2 regions of the Lysinibacillus sp. FSL K6-4013 genome follow, and region 2 is predicted to be linked to the other one. Evidence: riboswitches for the same ligand, from Rfam matches in the RefSeq annotation. Region 2 holds a riboswitch; the other holds the start of a gene.
The links. Region 2 has a riboswitch for S-adenosylmethionine ahead of MHB39_RS02080 (O-acetylhomoserine aminocarboxypropyltransferase/cysteine synthase family protein). Riboswitches for the same ligand answer to the same signal wherever they lie in the genome.
Positions count from the first base shown of each region.

Region 1: it holds a riboswitch for S-adenosylmethionine, as region 2 does, so the genes downstream of both, metK (methionine adenosyltransferase) here and MHB39_RS02080 (O-acetylhomoserine aminocarboxypropyltransferase/cysteine synthase family protein) in region 2, are expected to answer to the same signal.

Region 1 is NZ_CP152031.1:3,526,396-3,534,084, reverse strand. It holds gene MHB39_RS17370 (prolyl oligopeptidase family serine peptidase) at 1-694, shown strand, start outside; gene pckA (phosphoenolpyruvate carboxykinase (ATP)) at 761-2,347, opposite strand; SAM riboswitch class I at 2,737-2,855, shown strand; gene metK (methionine adenosyltransferase) at 3,114-4,310, shown strand; gene MHB39_RS17355 (gamma carbonic anhydrase family protein) at 4,490-5,002, opposite strand; gene MHB39_RS17350 (alpha/beta hydrolase) at 5,137-5,943, shown strand; gene MHB39_RS17345 (alanine/glycine:cation symporter family protein) at 6,070-7,578, shown strand; gene MHB39_RS17340 (class I SAM-dependent methyltransferase) at 7,645-7,689, opposite strand, start outside.
Region 2 is NZ_CP152031.1:413,095-420,783, reverse strand. It holds gene MHB39_RS02090 (homoserine dehydrogenase) at 1-9, opposite strand, end outside; gene MHB39_RS02085 (hypothetical protein) at 472-858, opposite strand; gene MHB39_RS02080 (O-acetylhomoserine aminocarboxypropyltransferase/cysteine synthase family protein) at 1,192-2,493, opposite strand; SAM riboswitch class I at 2,611-2,724, opposite strand; gene MHB39_RS02075 (glycerol-3-phosphate acyltransferase) at 2,880-3,512, shown strand; gene MHB39_RS02070 (DASS family sodium-coupled anion symporter) at 3,708-5,189, shown strand; gene MHB39_RS02065 (succinate CoA transferase) at 5,262-6,785, opposite strand; gene chrR (class II chromate reductase ChrR) at 7,153-7,689, shown strand, end outside.

The sequences.
Region 1 (7,689 bases), 1.6 Mb from region 2:
ATCACAGGGCTTGCGTATAAAAGGGTTATTAGCGGAACCAAAAAAAGAAGGTACATATGATGGCTTTTTATATTTAAGAGGCGGTATGCAAAGCATTGGGATGGTAAGACCCTCTCGTATTGCACAATTTGCTGCGCAGGGCTTTATCGTATTTGCCCCATACTATCGTGGGAATCGTGGGGGAGAGGGACGTGACGAATTTGCAGGGGCAGACCGTTACGATGCGGTCTACGCAGTAGATGTACTGAAACAATTTTGCAATGACAATATCCATGTTTTTGGTTTTTCGCGAGGTGGTATTATGGCTCTGTGGACAGCCATTTTAAGAAAGGATATTACTTCTGTTGTAACATGGGCAGGTGTTTCTGATGCAACGGCCACTTATTGGGAACGTACAGATATGCGCAGGATGATGAAGCGCGTTATTGGAGGAACACCGAATCGTGTACCAGAAGCGTATGATGCAAGAACACCGCTTTTTGAGATAGAGCGGATAACAGCCCCTGTACTTATCATTCATGGCTATCGTGATGAAAATGTAGATATAGAACATGCCAGACAATTGGCATTTTTTTTAGAGGATGCAAATAAATCATTCGAAACTTGGTATGATCTTAACTACGCACATCAATATCCACCAGCAAAAAATCGTGAAACTGTCAGTGCTCTTTGCAAGTGGATGAAGCAACAATAAAGCTTAGAGAATACAAAAAAGACAAAGGGAACAACGTATTCGTTCCCTTTGTCTTTTATTTAGTCGTTATTTTAATGGGCCACCAAGTGTAGTGATGGCTTCAGAAACGTTTGAGAATTTCTTGAAGTTTTCATTGAATAAGCCTGCAAGCTCAGCAGCTTTTGCATCGTATGCAGCTTTATCTGCCCATGCTTCACGAGGGTTTAACACTTCTGAAGGTACACCTTCAACTGCTGTTGGAATGTGTAAACCAAACACAGCATCTTGTGTCGTTTCAACATCTGCTAATTTACCATCAATTGCTGCACGAACCATTGTACGTGTGTAAGAAAGTTTCATACGGCTACCTGTGCCATATTCGCCACCAGTCCAACCAGTGTTCACTAGGAATACTTGTGCACCGTGCTCGTCAATTTTTTGTCCTAACATTTCTGCATATACTGTAGCAGGAAGTGGAAGGAATGGAGAACCGAAACAAGTAGAGAAAACTGGTTCTGGCTCAGTTACACCACGTTCTGTTCCTGCAAGTTTAGAAGTGAACCCGCTTAGGAAGTGATACATTGCTTGTTCTTTTGTTAATTTACTGATTGGAGGTAACACGCCAAATGCATCAGCTGTTAGGAAGATGATTGTTTTTGGATGACCTGCAACAGAAGGATCAACGATATTTTCGATATATTGGATTGGGTAAGCTACACGTGTATTTTCTGTTAGAGAACCGTCATCATAGTCACAAATACGAGTTTCTGGATCAACAGCTACATTTTCTAATACAGAGCCGAAGCGAATTGCATTGTAGATTTCTGGTTCTTTTTCAGCAGAAAGATTGATTGTTTTTGCATAGCAACCACCCTCAATGTTGAACACACCATTATCAGACCAACCGTGTTCATCGTCACCGATAAGCTTACGATCTGGGTCAGCTGATAACGTCGTTTTACCAGTACCAGATAGACCGAAGAATAATGCCACATCGCCAGCTTCACCTACGTTTGCTGAACAGTGCATTGAAAGGATACCTTGTTGTGGTAATAAGTAGTTCATGATACCAAAAATAGATTTTTTCATTTCACCAGCATATTCAGTACCACCAATTAAAATAATTTTCTTTTCAAGTGATACGATAATGAATGTTTCAGAGGCAGTACCATCAACCGCAGGATCTGCTTTAAAGTTCGGAGCTGAGATGACAGTGAAGTCGGCAACATGAGAAGCTAATTCATCTGCTGTTGGACGGATAAATAATTGATGAGCAAAAAGATTGTGCCATGCGTATTCATTAATAACTTGAATGCTTAATTGTGAATCTTTGTCAGCACCTGCAAAGCCTTTGAATACGAATAACTCGTCACGTTCTTTTAAATATTTTATTACTTTTACATATAGGTTATCGAACACTTCAGAAGAAATTGGTTGGTTGACTTTACCCCAGTCAATTTGATCTTTTGTGCTTTCTTCTTCTACCGTATATTTATCTTTAGGTGAACGACCAGTGTATTTGCCAGTTTCTGCACGAACTGCGCCATCTACTGTTAACATTGCTTCACCACGAGATGTAGCTTTTTCTGCTAATTGTGGTACTGAAAGTTGAACATTAATGTTACCGCCGTTTAATAATTCCTTCAGTTCGTTTGCAATTTCTACTGAATTCATCGATTAAATACCATCCTTTTTTATAGTATTCCCTTGATTTAGAGGGATTTTTTCTTAATTTCAAAAATAGTATAACACAATTGCTTAAATAATCTATACTAATTAAGAAATTATTTTAGAGTTTTTACCACTTTTCAATAAACTGACAAAAAATAATGTTTTTCGAGTAGAATACCATCAATCCTACTGTAATTAGGCATGAAAATTGAGCCACACATATGTTACCACAAGTAGCTAGGTATGTTGTAGGGATTAATTTGCTTCTATTTACATCATCATCCAAGTATGAAAAGTTTTTGTGTAATAGGTTCTTTCCTTTCTATACAGTAATACATAAGAAAATATTTGACAACGTTCGACCTTTTGAGTAACATGAAATTGAACGGATACTCTTATCCCGAGCTGGTGGAGGGTCAGGCCCTGTGAAACCCGGCAACCTGCATGAACTATTTCACGACATGCGCTGGTGCCAACCTGATGCAAGGGAACATCCCTTGAACGATAAGAGTGAAAGGTTACGCAGTCATTATTCCTTTCCTCATGTAAAGTAACGTGAGAAAAGGATTTTTTTATTGTTAAAAATCAATGTAAAGGTAAGTATATGTAGTTCTTTCCTTATTATAATGACGGATCTTTCGAAATCCTCGTGTTAAAAGCAGCAGTAACGGCTTGAGAGTTCAATCCTTAGGAGCGGACTTGACATGGGTAATGAGTACCGTATTCATACACAACTACTTATTGTAAGAGTATTTAGGAGGAAAACCAAATGACAAACCGTCGACTGTTTACATCAGAGAGTGTAACAGAAGGACATCCAGATAAGATTTGTGACCAAATCTCGGATGCCATTTTAGATGCTATTTTAGCAGAAGATCCAAATGCGCGTGTAGCATGTGAAACAACCGTAACAACAGGATTAGTATTAGTAGCAGGAGAAATTACAACTTCTACTTATGTTGATATTAAAGGTATCGTTCGTGATACTGTAGCAGAAATTGGCTATACACGTGGTAAATATGGCTTCGATGCAGAAAACTTAGCGGTGCTTGTGGCGATTGGTGAACAATCACCTGATATTGCACAGGGTGTTGATCAGGCATTAGAGGCACGTGAAGGCTCTATGACAGATGCTGATATTGAAGCAATCGGTGCTGGTGACCAAGGCTTAATGTTTGGCTATGCATGTAATGAAACACCAGAGCTTATGCCATTACCAATTAGCTTGGCTCACAAATTAGCACGCCGTTTAACAGAAGTACGTAAATCAGGTGAACTTGCCTATTTACGTCCTGATGGTAAAACGCAAGTAACGATTGAATATGATGACAATAATGTACCCGTTCGCGTGGATACAATTGTTATTTCAACACAGCATGATGAAGAAGCAACACTTGAACAAATTCAAGCGGATTTAAAAGAATTTGTTATTGCACCCGTTGTACCGAGTGAATTATTAGATACTAACACTAAATACTTCATCAACCCAACTGGCCGTTTCGTAATTGGTGGACCAAAAGGCGATGCTGGATTAACAGGACGTAAAATCATTGTTGATACATACGGTGGTTATGCACGTCACGGTGGTGGTGCCTTCTCAGGTAAGGATGCAACCAAGGTAGACCGCTCAGCAGCATATGCGGCACGTTATGTAGCAAAAAACATCGTAGCAGCTGGCTTAGCAGAGCGTGCTGAAGTACAACTTGCCTATGCGATTGGCGTTGCTCAGCCTGTTTCCATTGCTGTCGATACATTTGGCACAGGTAGAGTAAAAGAAAGCGAGATCGTTGAATGGGTACGCGAGCTATTCGATTTACGCCCAGCAGGTATTATTAAAATGCTTGATCTTCGTCGTCCAATTTATAAACAAACTGCTGCGTATGGACATTTTGGTCGTACAGATTTAAATGTACCATGGGAGCAAATTGATAAAGCCGACGCACTACGAGAAAAAGCACGTTTATAAACTATTGAACTAAAGTAATGAAGTCATTAGAAAATTATTCTAATGTATTAATAAGCAAAGGGGCAACATTGCTCCTTTTGTTTTTTTACAAAAAATACCTCGCTAGAATTCGTGAACATAATCGGTACACGAAAACGCGAGGGATTTTTTCGTTAGTATTGATTTTTTGTGTATCTTATTTATTTCTGAAGTGACTTATAATATTGACCTTTTTCTGCGTATTCTCGTACAATGCGTTCCATGTCCTCTTTATCTTCAGCATTTAATTCTCGGACAACTTTTGCTGGACGACCTAATGCTAAACTATTTGGAGGAATGACTTTACCAGGAGGTACTAGGCTTCCTGCTCCAATAAATGCACCTTCTCCAATCTCAGCTCCGTCTAAAATAATGGAACCCATACCAATTAAGGCATTTTTGCGAATTGTACAACTATGTAAAGTGACTTGGTGTCCAACTGTTACCTCATCTTCAATAATGAGTGGATATTTTGGACTTTGGTGTAAACAGCAAAGATCCTGAATACTGACACGTTTACCAATAATCGTTGGGGAAACATCACCACGAATAACTGTATTAAACCAAATGGTTGTTTCAGCGCCAATTGTTACATCACCCGTAACAGTTGCGTAATCAGCAATGAAAACAGATGGATCGATCTTTGGCGTTTTATCTCTAAATGGATAAATCATGAAAATCGCCTCTTTTCTTTCTATAATGTAGTATTATCGTATCAAATACGCAACTTTATGGAAATATAAAATTAAAATGTGCTATTTATTTCGATATAATCAAAGAGTAATTATTTTTTAGGAGGACTATGTAAATGTGGAAATGGGAAGCTGATGGACAAGCAAAAGCTGTGATTGCTATTCTTCATGGTGCTTATGAAAATCACCGTTGGTATGCATGGCTGATAGAGAAATTAAGATTAGAAGGCTTCCACATAGTCATGGGGGATTTACCGAATCATGGGGTGAATGCAAGGTTTGCTCGTGTCCATGATGAGGACTTCAAATTGTACAATAAATATACAAGAAACCTGATTGAAAATGCTTTTTCATATAATTTACCAACCTTTGTAATAGGTCATGGACTAGGTGCAACATTAATTCTTCATACACTGCAAAAGAGACAATATGAATGTGCAGGCATAATTTTAACATCACCTTGGTTGCAACTAAAGCTATTACCAGGTAAATTAACAAATGCTTTAACAAGTCTAAGTGCGTTAACAGCGAATGTGAAATTGACACATGACATTACATTAGAGAAATTAACACGTAGTATTGAAGGTAGAGAAGAAATGAAAGATGAGGTTCCGCTCATGTCTGTTGTTTCTGTGAAATGGTATCGAGAGCTTCAGCAGATGATGAAAAATTTAGTGATGCTGCCTAAAGGTGAAATGCCAAATATGCCTATGCTCATTATGACAGCTGAGAAGGATAAAATTACGGACACCCGCCAAACTCGAAATTGGCTTCATCAACAGGAATTCACGGAATTTCAGTTTAAAGAATGGGCAAATTGTTATCATAATTTATTTCATGAGGGAGAGCGGGAAGAGATTTTTATGTATATACGAGATTTTATTAATAATGCTCTTCGAAGAATTGGTTATATAATTAAATAGTTTTACCCCCTTCCATTTACTAGGTTACTTACTTAAATATTGTTACTTAAAAATAATATTGTAATTTTCTGAAAAGTGTAATACTATAATGACTTAAAGTAAGGTAATTCAAATTGGAGGGGTAAAATGGATGTAATTGTGGAGAAGTTGAATGGTATTTTATGGGGACCATGGTTTATTTATGGCATCTTATTAATTGGGTTATTTTTCTCAATTATTACAAGGTTCCTACAAGTAAGGCACATTAAAGATATGTTTGTTTTAATGTTTAAAGGGGAGAAATCGGAAAAGGGAATATCTTCATTCCAAGCAATGTCTATCGCATTATCAGGACGTGTAGGTACAGGTAATATTGCTGGTACTGCGACAGCGATTGGAATGGGAGGACCTGGTGCTGTCTTTTGGATGTGGGCAATCGCTTTCATAGGTGCGGCAACCGCGTATGTAGAGTCAACATTAGCTCAAATCTATAAAGAAGAGAAAGATACTGAATATCGTGGTGGACCGGCCTTTTACATAGAAAAAGGAATGGGCCAAAAATGGTTTGCAGTTATTTTTGCTGTGGCTGCTTTGATTGCGATGTTAATCTTAATGCCTGGCGTCCAATCAAACGCCATTGCAGGTGCTGTTGAAAACGCTTTCGGTTTGGAAACTTGGATTACAGGTCTTATTATTGTTGTTTTATTAGGCGCAATTATTATCGGTGGTGTTAAATCTATTGCAAATGCAGCCCAAATCATTGTACCTTTTATGGCATTAGCATACATCATTATGGCTATTATCATTATTGTTATGAATATCTCTGAAGTACCAACAGTATTTGCATTGATTTTCTCAAGTGCCTTTGGTGCCCAAGAGATTTTTGGGGGCATTATTGGTTCTGCCATTGCTTGGGGTGTTAAACGTGGAATTTATTCCAATGAAGCTGGTCAAGGAACGGGTGCTCACCCTGCAGCAGCAGCGGAAGTATCGCATCCTGCTAAGCAAGGAATTGTTCAAGCGGCGTCTGTGTATATTGATACATTACTAATTTGTTCTGCTACGGCATTTATGATTTTATTTACAGGTATGTACAATGTACAAGATGAAAAGGCAGCTGAAGGAGCAGATCCATTTATCCATATTGGACAATTTAATAGTGGTGGATTAGCAGGCGATGAGCAAATGACCTTTGCGAAAAGTATTGAAGCAGGTGCAGCCTATACACAATATGCAGTTGACTCATCATTACCTGGCTTTGGTGCTCCATTTGTAGCCATTGCGTTATTCTTCTTTGCCTTTACAACAATTATGGCTTACTACTATATTGCAGAGACAAATGTCGCTTATTTATTTAGAGGTAGCACAGAAAAGATTTTCATTTGGATTGCAAAGATTGCTATTTTAGTTGCAGCCTTCTATGGTACAATCCGTACGTCTGGTCTAGCATGGGCAATGGGAGATGTAGGTCTTGGTCTAATGGTTTGGATTAACGTTCTGGCTATTTTAATTATTATGAAACCAGCTATTGTTGCATTAAAAGATTACGAGAAACAGAAAAAAGAAGGAAAAGATCCAGTCTTTGATCCTCGTAAACTAGGCATTAAAGGTGCAGATTTCTGGGTTGAATATAATGAAAAACGTAATAATAAATAGATAAAGTGCAAGGCGATCAGCTAGTTTACTAGTTGGTCGCCTTTTAGCTTGTCCTCAACAATACTATTAAATAGGGTATTCTTTCATTTTTTCTAATGCAATGACGAAAGG
Region 2 (7,689 bases):
AGTTGCCATTCTTGTTATTCCCTCCAACTTACATTCCGCAGTTTCATTAATGCTAATTTTCCATGGGGTTGTGTCATGACTATTTGACACCCACCGCAGTCTTTAGCCAACAACTCTTCTTTGTATGAGTTTCGCTATTTCTATATGTGTTGGAACACATACAAATTCAAATAATTCAAAATTTAACTTAAAGAAAATTGTAACGCAAATACATACATTGCACAAGAAAAATCTTTCTAGGAAGGACATTTGTTTTCTCTAGATGTGCAAAAGAAATCGGTTTCATTCCCTTTATTATACGTTTTATTAATCATTCTATAAGATTTGAACAAATATTGACTCTTTACATTTCAATATATGAATGTCTTTCTTCTATTATATATGTATGCTCAGACATTCATAACAATCCCTTTAAAGAAAAAACTCATTCCCTGTAGCAGCAGAGAATGAGCATAAAAATATGAGGGGATTTTAACTTGCTCTTGAAAGCAATTGATAGCGATATTGTTCTAAAGCGTGTTGAACAAGACTAATTTCTTCTTCTGTAAAATCTGGTATTGCATACGTACGTTCCACTAATTGAAATGTACCATACTTTAAGTAAATCTCTGTGGCAGGAAGTGAGATATGGCTCACACCGTACTGTTCATATGTCTCAAATACTTCCTTAACAGTATAGTCTTCTTTTTCAGTAAAAACTTGTTCTTGAAATGCTGTATGACCAAAAACTTGTTGCCATTTCTTTTCGACTGATGTAAGAAGGTGTTGAATGGATTTATTGTTGACAAAAACGTGTCCTTCATTTAGCTCATATATTAGATAGGATACAATGTTTTGCGCACTATAGATGTTACCCATTTTAAACACTCCTTTATCATCAGTTTTTTGGGAAGAGCAGTTACTGGCTAGGCAACTACTCTTCTATATATTCAAAAGTGAGGGAGCACTTATGAAAACATTTTCCTTTTTAACAATAATTTCCGTACTCTTAACTTATTTCCTAGTATATAGCATGGATTTAATTAAGTCAATAATACATATATAATTACTTGGTATTATTTTTTATAAGGTTCTGATAATTAACGGATGCTGTAAATAGTTGATGTAGCAACGTTTAACGCATTACCAAATGAGGCAAATCGAATGAGAAAATACGTAAACGCTACACCATTCTTCCCTCTGTTCTAAATCTTAAGCTTCTACAGTTTGTTCACTTGTTGTTGCCTGTGTAATGGCTTGATCTAAATCAGCAATAATATCCTCTACTGCCTCTAAACCGATGGATAAGCGAATGAGCGACTCGGTTACACCAGCTTGAACTAATTCGTCTGCTGATAGCTGCTGATGGGTAGTGGAAGCAGGATGTATAATTAATGACTTAGCATCACCTACATTTGCTACATGTGAAAATAGCTTCACGCTATCAATAAGCTTTCGCCCAGCTTCACGTCCACCTTTGATGCCAAATGTAAGCACTGAACCGAAGCCATTTCTTAAATATTTTTTTGCCAACTCATGTGTCGGGAAATCTTCTAGGCCATTATAATTTACATACTCCACAGATGGGTGGTTTTGTAAATATTCAGCCACTGCCAATGCATTCTCATTGTGTTTAGGGATACGCAAATGAAGCGTTTCTAACCCTTGCAATAAATTAAAGGCAGCATCTGCACTTAATGTTGGACCAAAATCACGTAATAATTGTACGCGTAGCTTTGTAGCAAAAGCAGCAGAAGCTGTATCAATTCCATAGCGTAACCCATGGTAAGAAGCATCTGGTTCAGTAAAACCTGGGAATCGCCCACTAGCCCAATCAAACTTACCAGCGTCTACAACAACGCCCCCTAAGGTTGTACCATGGCCTCCTATCCATTTAGTTGCTGAATGAACAACAACATCTGCACCATATTCAATAGGTGTAGAACCATAAGGAGAAGCAAACGTGCTGTCAATAATTAGTGGTAGCCCATTATCATGTGCAATCTTAGCTACTGCTTCAATATCTAAAACCTTTAAGCTTGGATTACCATAAACTTCTGCAAAGACAGCTTTTGTTTTATCAGTAATCACCGCATTGAAATTCTCTGGGTTTGTTTCATCTACAAAAATTGTTTTAATACCATAGTTTGGTAATGTGTTAGCAAATAAATTATACGTACCGCCATATAAAGAACTAGCTGCTACTATCTCATCACCAGCTCCAGCTAGATTTAAAATGGAAAATGCGATAGCCGCTGCACCAGATGAAAGTGCTACTGCTGCTGTTCCACCTTCCAATAAAGCCACACGTTTTTCAAACACATCAACAGTCGGATTGGTAATTCGTGTGTAAATATTCCCTGCTTCCTCTAGGGCAAAAAGACGTTGCGCATGAGCAGTGTCTTTAAATACAAAAGCAGTTGAGCGATAGACTGGAACTGTCCGAGAACCCGTCACTGGGTCTGGCTCTTGACCACCATGTAACAGCAATGTTTCTGGTTTAAAATTTGTCATTGTGTACCTCCAAATGGTTATTTTTTTACGATGGTACCGGAGATGAGGAGGATTTTTCTGTAGAAAACAAAAAACCCTCTTCAGCTAAGAAGAGGGTTGCGGTTGCAAGTTTTCCTCCCCTTATCTGCCAGATCCAAGTTAGAATCTGTAGGAATTAGCACCTTAGTAAGCTCATTACTTACTGGTTGCCGGGCATCATAGGGCCTATCCCTCCGCCGCTCTTGATAAGAGTATGAGATTCAATTTCCATCGTTGTTACACAGTATAAACATAGAGTTTTTTTCTGTCAACATGTAAATTTTATTTTTTCCGAAACTTCTGTCTGCTCTTATACGTAATATGAACGCATACACTATTTTAGAAAAAATTTTGAGAGGAGTATTTTTATGGTAAAGGCCGTGATCATTTTTCTTATGATTGGCTATTTAATAGGCTGTATTCACGGCTCTAAAGTGGCTCAATTTTTATCTGGGGTTGATTTAAAAAAAGCTGGCCACGGAAATGCGGGTGCCTCGAATGCTACTCTTTCCCTTGGCTGGAAATATGGCGTTTTAGTAGCCCTCATTGATATCGGCAAAGGCGTTGTCGCTATTATCGGTGCACATTTTTATCTAGCGGATGCCACTCATTTGACACAAGAACAAATATGGCTGCTTACTTACATTATGGCTGCTGGGGTTATTTTAGGTCATAATTTCCCATTCTATATGGGCTTCAACGGCGGGAAAGGAACGGCCTCCATCATTGGTATTTTACTTGCTGTTGATTGGAAGATTGGTTTATTTGCACTTATTTTATTTGTTATTTTATCCTTTGCAACAAATTATTTAATTGTAGGTGTTCTAGAATTTTATCTCGTTTTTTGTACAGCAACTTATTTATGGATTCCAGGCATTGGCCCAACCATTATAGCTGTCCTTCTTTTTGGCATAGCTATCATCCTGCATATAGAAAATATTAAACGTTTAGTTAATGGGACAGAGCCTAAAGTAACTACTGCTTTTAAGAAAAAGAAATAATATTTTATGGATATTTTTGTATTTTGTGTGACCATATATTTTCTCTTTATCTACTAATATTGCTGTAAAAAACATCTATTTTACACAGGTTTTTTTCTACAATAAAATAGACATATTCTTATCTTAATAAAACATTACGGAGTCCGATGTTATGGATAATAATCGTCATTTTTATCGTAGAAAGGATGAGAAATTATGTCTTCACCAAAACAAGCAGCTACAAAACGTAACTTAAAGCCTCTATGGATTGGCTTAGCATTCGCTTTACTAATCATTATTACTTTTTTACCTAATAACGGCGATTTACCTATAGCTGGGCAACGAGCTTTAGCCATCTTAGCTTTTGCAGTCATCCTTTGGGTAACAGAGGCTGTTTCATATCCTGTTAGCTCGGCCATGATCATTGCACTAGTAACTGTTTTACTAGGACTCGCTCCGTCAATGGATGACCCATCTACAGAGCTAGGAACAGCTGGCGCATTAAAATTATCCTTAAGTGGATTTAGTAATTCTGCCGTTGCTTTAGTAGCAGCAGCTCTTTTTCTAGCGGCTGCAATGCAAATTACTAATCTACATAAACGACTTGCTCTGTGGATTCTTTCACTGGTAGGAACGAAAACAAAGGCTATCGTATTTGGCGCCATTTTAGTTTCTATCGTCCTCGCATTTTTTGTTCCTTCTGCTACAGCACGAGCTGGCGCTGTAGTACCGATATTGCTTGGAATGGTGGCAGCATTTGGTTTACCACGTGATAGTCGGCTTGCTGCTTTGCTAGTTATTACTTCGGTACAAGCCGTTTCCATTTGGAATATCGGCATTAAAACTGCAGCAGCTCAAAATATGGTGGCTTTAAACTTTATCCAAGAGCAATTTAATGTGGATATTTCCTGGGGTGCTTGGCTACTTTACGCTGCTCCCTTCTCGATTATTATGTCGATCGTTTTATTTTTCATTATGATTGCGTTAATTAAACCTGAGACTAGCAATATCGAAGGTGGTAAAGAGGTCATCAAAAAACAGCTTGCAGAGCTTGGCCCATTAAAGGCTCCTGAAATTCGCTTAATCGTTACTTCCTTAGTTTTACTATTTTTCTGGGCAACTGAAGGTAAATTACATCCCTTCGATACGACCACAGTCACAATAGTTGCTATCGCTATTCTATTAATGCCTAAAATTGGTGTGTATTCATGGAAGGAAGTTGAGCCTCATATTCCATGGGGGACAATTATCGTCTTTGCTGTAGGCATTATGCTAGGAACCATTTTACTGAATACGAAAGGTGCTGCATGGTTATCAGATAAAGTTTTTGGTTCACTTGGGCTAGATGCAATGCCTTTACTAGCAACAATCGCACTCGTAACTTTATTTAACATTTTGATTCATTTAGGCTTTGCAAGCGCAACTAGCTTAGCCTCAGCACTTATACCTGTGTTTATCGTTTTAGCCTCCACATTAACGGCTAATGTGGATCAAGTTGGTTTTGTTATTGTGCAACAATTCGTCATAAGCTTTGGCTTCCTATTACCGATTAGTGCACCACAAAACATGCTTGCCTATGGTACAGGTTCCTTTACAACAAAGGATTTCTTGAAATCAGGCATTCCATTAACCATTATTGGTTTCCTTCTCGTACTTTTGTTCTCTGCAACTTATTGGAAATGGATTGGATTATTATAAGACTTTGATTAAATAAAACGTAAAAGCCTTGAAGAAACAGACTAACTGTCCTTCAAGGCTTTTAAAGTAGTATTATTGTTTCGTGAAAGCAGGGTCCTTCATCGTACCATTTTTCGCATAATTAACGTGCCATGATAGTGCTTTTTCTAGGTCATGTGGTGTATGATGTCCGCCCGTTGCCTCATTGGCATCATTAAAGTACTGCCACAGCTGTTCCCTATAATCAGGATGTGCACAGTTATCAATGATAAGCCCAACTCGTTCTTTTGGAGCAAGTCCTCGTAAATCTGCTACGCCCTGTTCAGTTACTATGACATCAACATCATGCTCTGTATGATCAACATGCGAGACCATTGGGACAATACTCGAAATATCTCCACCTTTAGCATAAGACTTTGTCACAAATATCCCTAATCGTGCATTACGAGCAAAGTCTCCAGACCCACCGATACCATTCATCATCTTTGTACCAGAAACATGTGTCGAATTAACATTACCGTAAATATCTAATTCCAATGCCGTATTCACTGAGATTAATCCGAGTCGACGAATAATTTCAGGCTGATTCGAAATTTCTTGAGGGCGCAACACTAATTTATCAGCATATTTTTCAAAATTCCCATAAACACGGTTTCCTACTTGCTCAGAAAGGGTAATAGAAGTTGCAGAAGCAAAATTCACTTTCCCTGCATCAATCAATTCAAACACTGCATCCTGAAGAACTTCTGAATAAACTTCTAAGTTCTCAAACTCAGAATCTTTAAAGCCTAGCAATACAGCATTGGCTACTGAACCTACCCCAGATTGAATTGGTCGCAAACTTGTTGTTAAGCGACCTACTTTAATCTCTTCACGTAGGAAATTTAATAAGTGAGTAGCCATAACATCTGTCTCTTCATCCGCGGGGACAATAGTTGATGGCGCATCTAATATATCCGAAATGACGATGCCTTTTACTTTATCTAAATCTAGTGGAATTCCAATTATACCAAGACGATCAGAAACATTCTGTAAAGGAATTGGATCACGCTTTCCTTGTGGTGCAGGCACGTAAATATCATGTATACCTTCTAATGCATCAAGCTGTGCTACGTTTAATTCAATGATGACTTGGTCTGCTTCTTGCACAAAAATAGGAGAGTTACCAACTGAAGTTGTAGGAATTAATAAGCCATCTTCTGTAATTGCAGCCGCTTCAATGATCGCAAAATCGATTGGTCCAATAATACCTTGACGAACAAGCTCAGCATTATGGGAAAGATGGGCATCGACAAATGTGATATCACCGCTATTGATTTTATTACGAATGCCAGCATCTGCTTGGAAAGGACCGCGTTTACGAATGACCCCTGCTTCTGCTAAGTATTGGTCTACCTCAGGGCCAAGTGATGCACCTGTAAAGACATCTACTTGGAAATCCTCTTTTTTCGCTTTCTCTACAAGTGCAAGAGGTACAACCTTTACATCGCCAGCACGTGTGAATCCACTCATCCCTAATACCATGCCATCCTTAATCCAAGATGCTGCTTCTTCGGCTGTTACAACCTTACTTCGTAATTGTTCATGACGAAGCTTTTTTGCAAATTTTTCTTCCATTCCCTATTCCTCCATTCCACTTTATTTTTGTTCAACTTGCATATTTGGTTCCAGTAAATCTGTGACATCCGTCAGAGGCTATATCTTTATTCCAGGAGCATTTCATCACCTAATAGCTAATGCTGTCTAAACATTTGAGAATAAAGATTTTGTAATTTTTGGTAGCACAACCAAATAAACAGTCGCACCTATAATTTTATACTATTTAGAATATTTAATCTATATCAAATGAAATATTTTACTTTACGAGATAATTTCTACATTTATAAATTATTGATGTATAACTTTTTATCCCTCATTATTCGATTTTGCTAGAAAAGCGTGCTATGCTCAAGGTATAGAACAGACACAAAGGAGAGAGTTTTTAATGGTTAAAGAACTATTACGTAGCCATTCCTCGGTACGCATCTATGATGGTGAACCGATTTCAAAAGAAATCATTGAAGATTTAATTGGAACAGCACAAATGGCTGCAACATCCCATTTTGTGCAAGCCTATAGTGTAATCTGGGTAACAGATGCAGATAAAAAGGAAAAATTAGGCTTACTATCTGGTAATCCACGTCAATATGAAACCTCAGGTGGGGCATTTGTTTTTTGTGTAGATTTCAAGCGACTTCAAATGGCTGGGAAACTAGAAGGAGTAGATATTGTAGCCGATTCTGCTGAAAATGTCCTTGTTGGTGTAGCTGATGTATCATTGTTTGCACAGAATTTTGTTATTGCAGCTGAATCAATGGGTTATGGCATTTGCTATATTGGAGGGGTACGCAATAAACCTTCTGAAATTAGCGAATTATTCAATCTACCTGATCACGTTTTCCCATTATTTGGGCTAACAATCGGCGTTCCAGCACGTCGCAATGAGGTAAAACCTCGTTTACCTGTATCTGCTGTATTACAT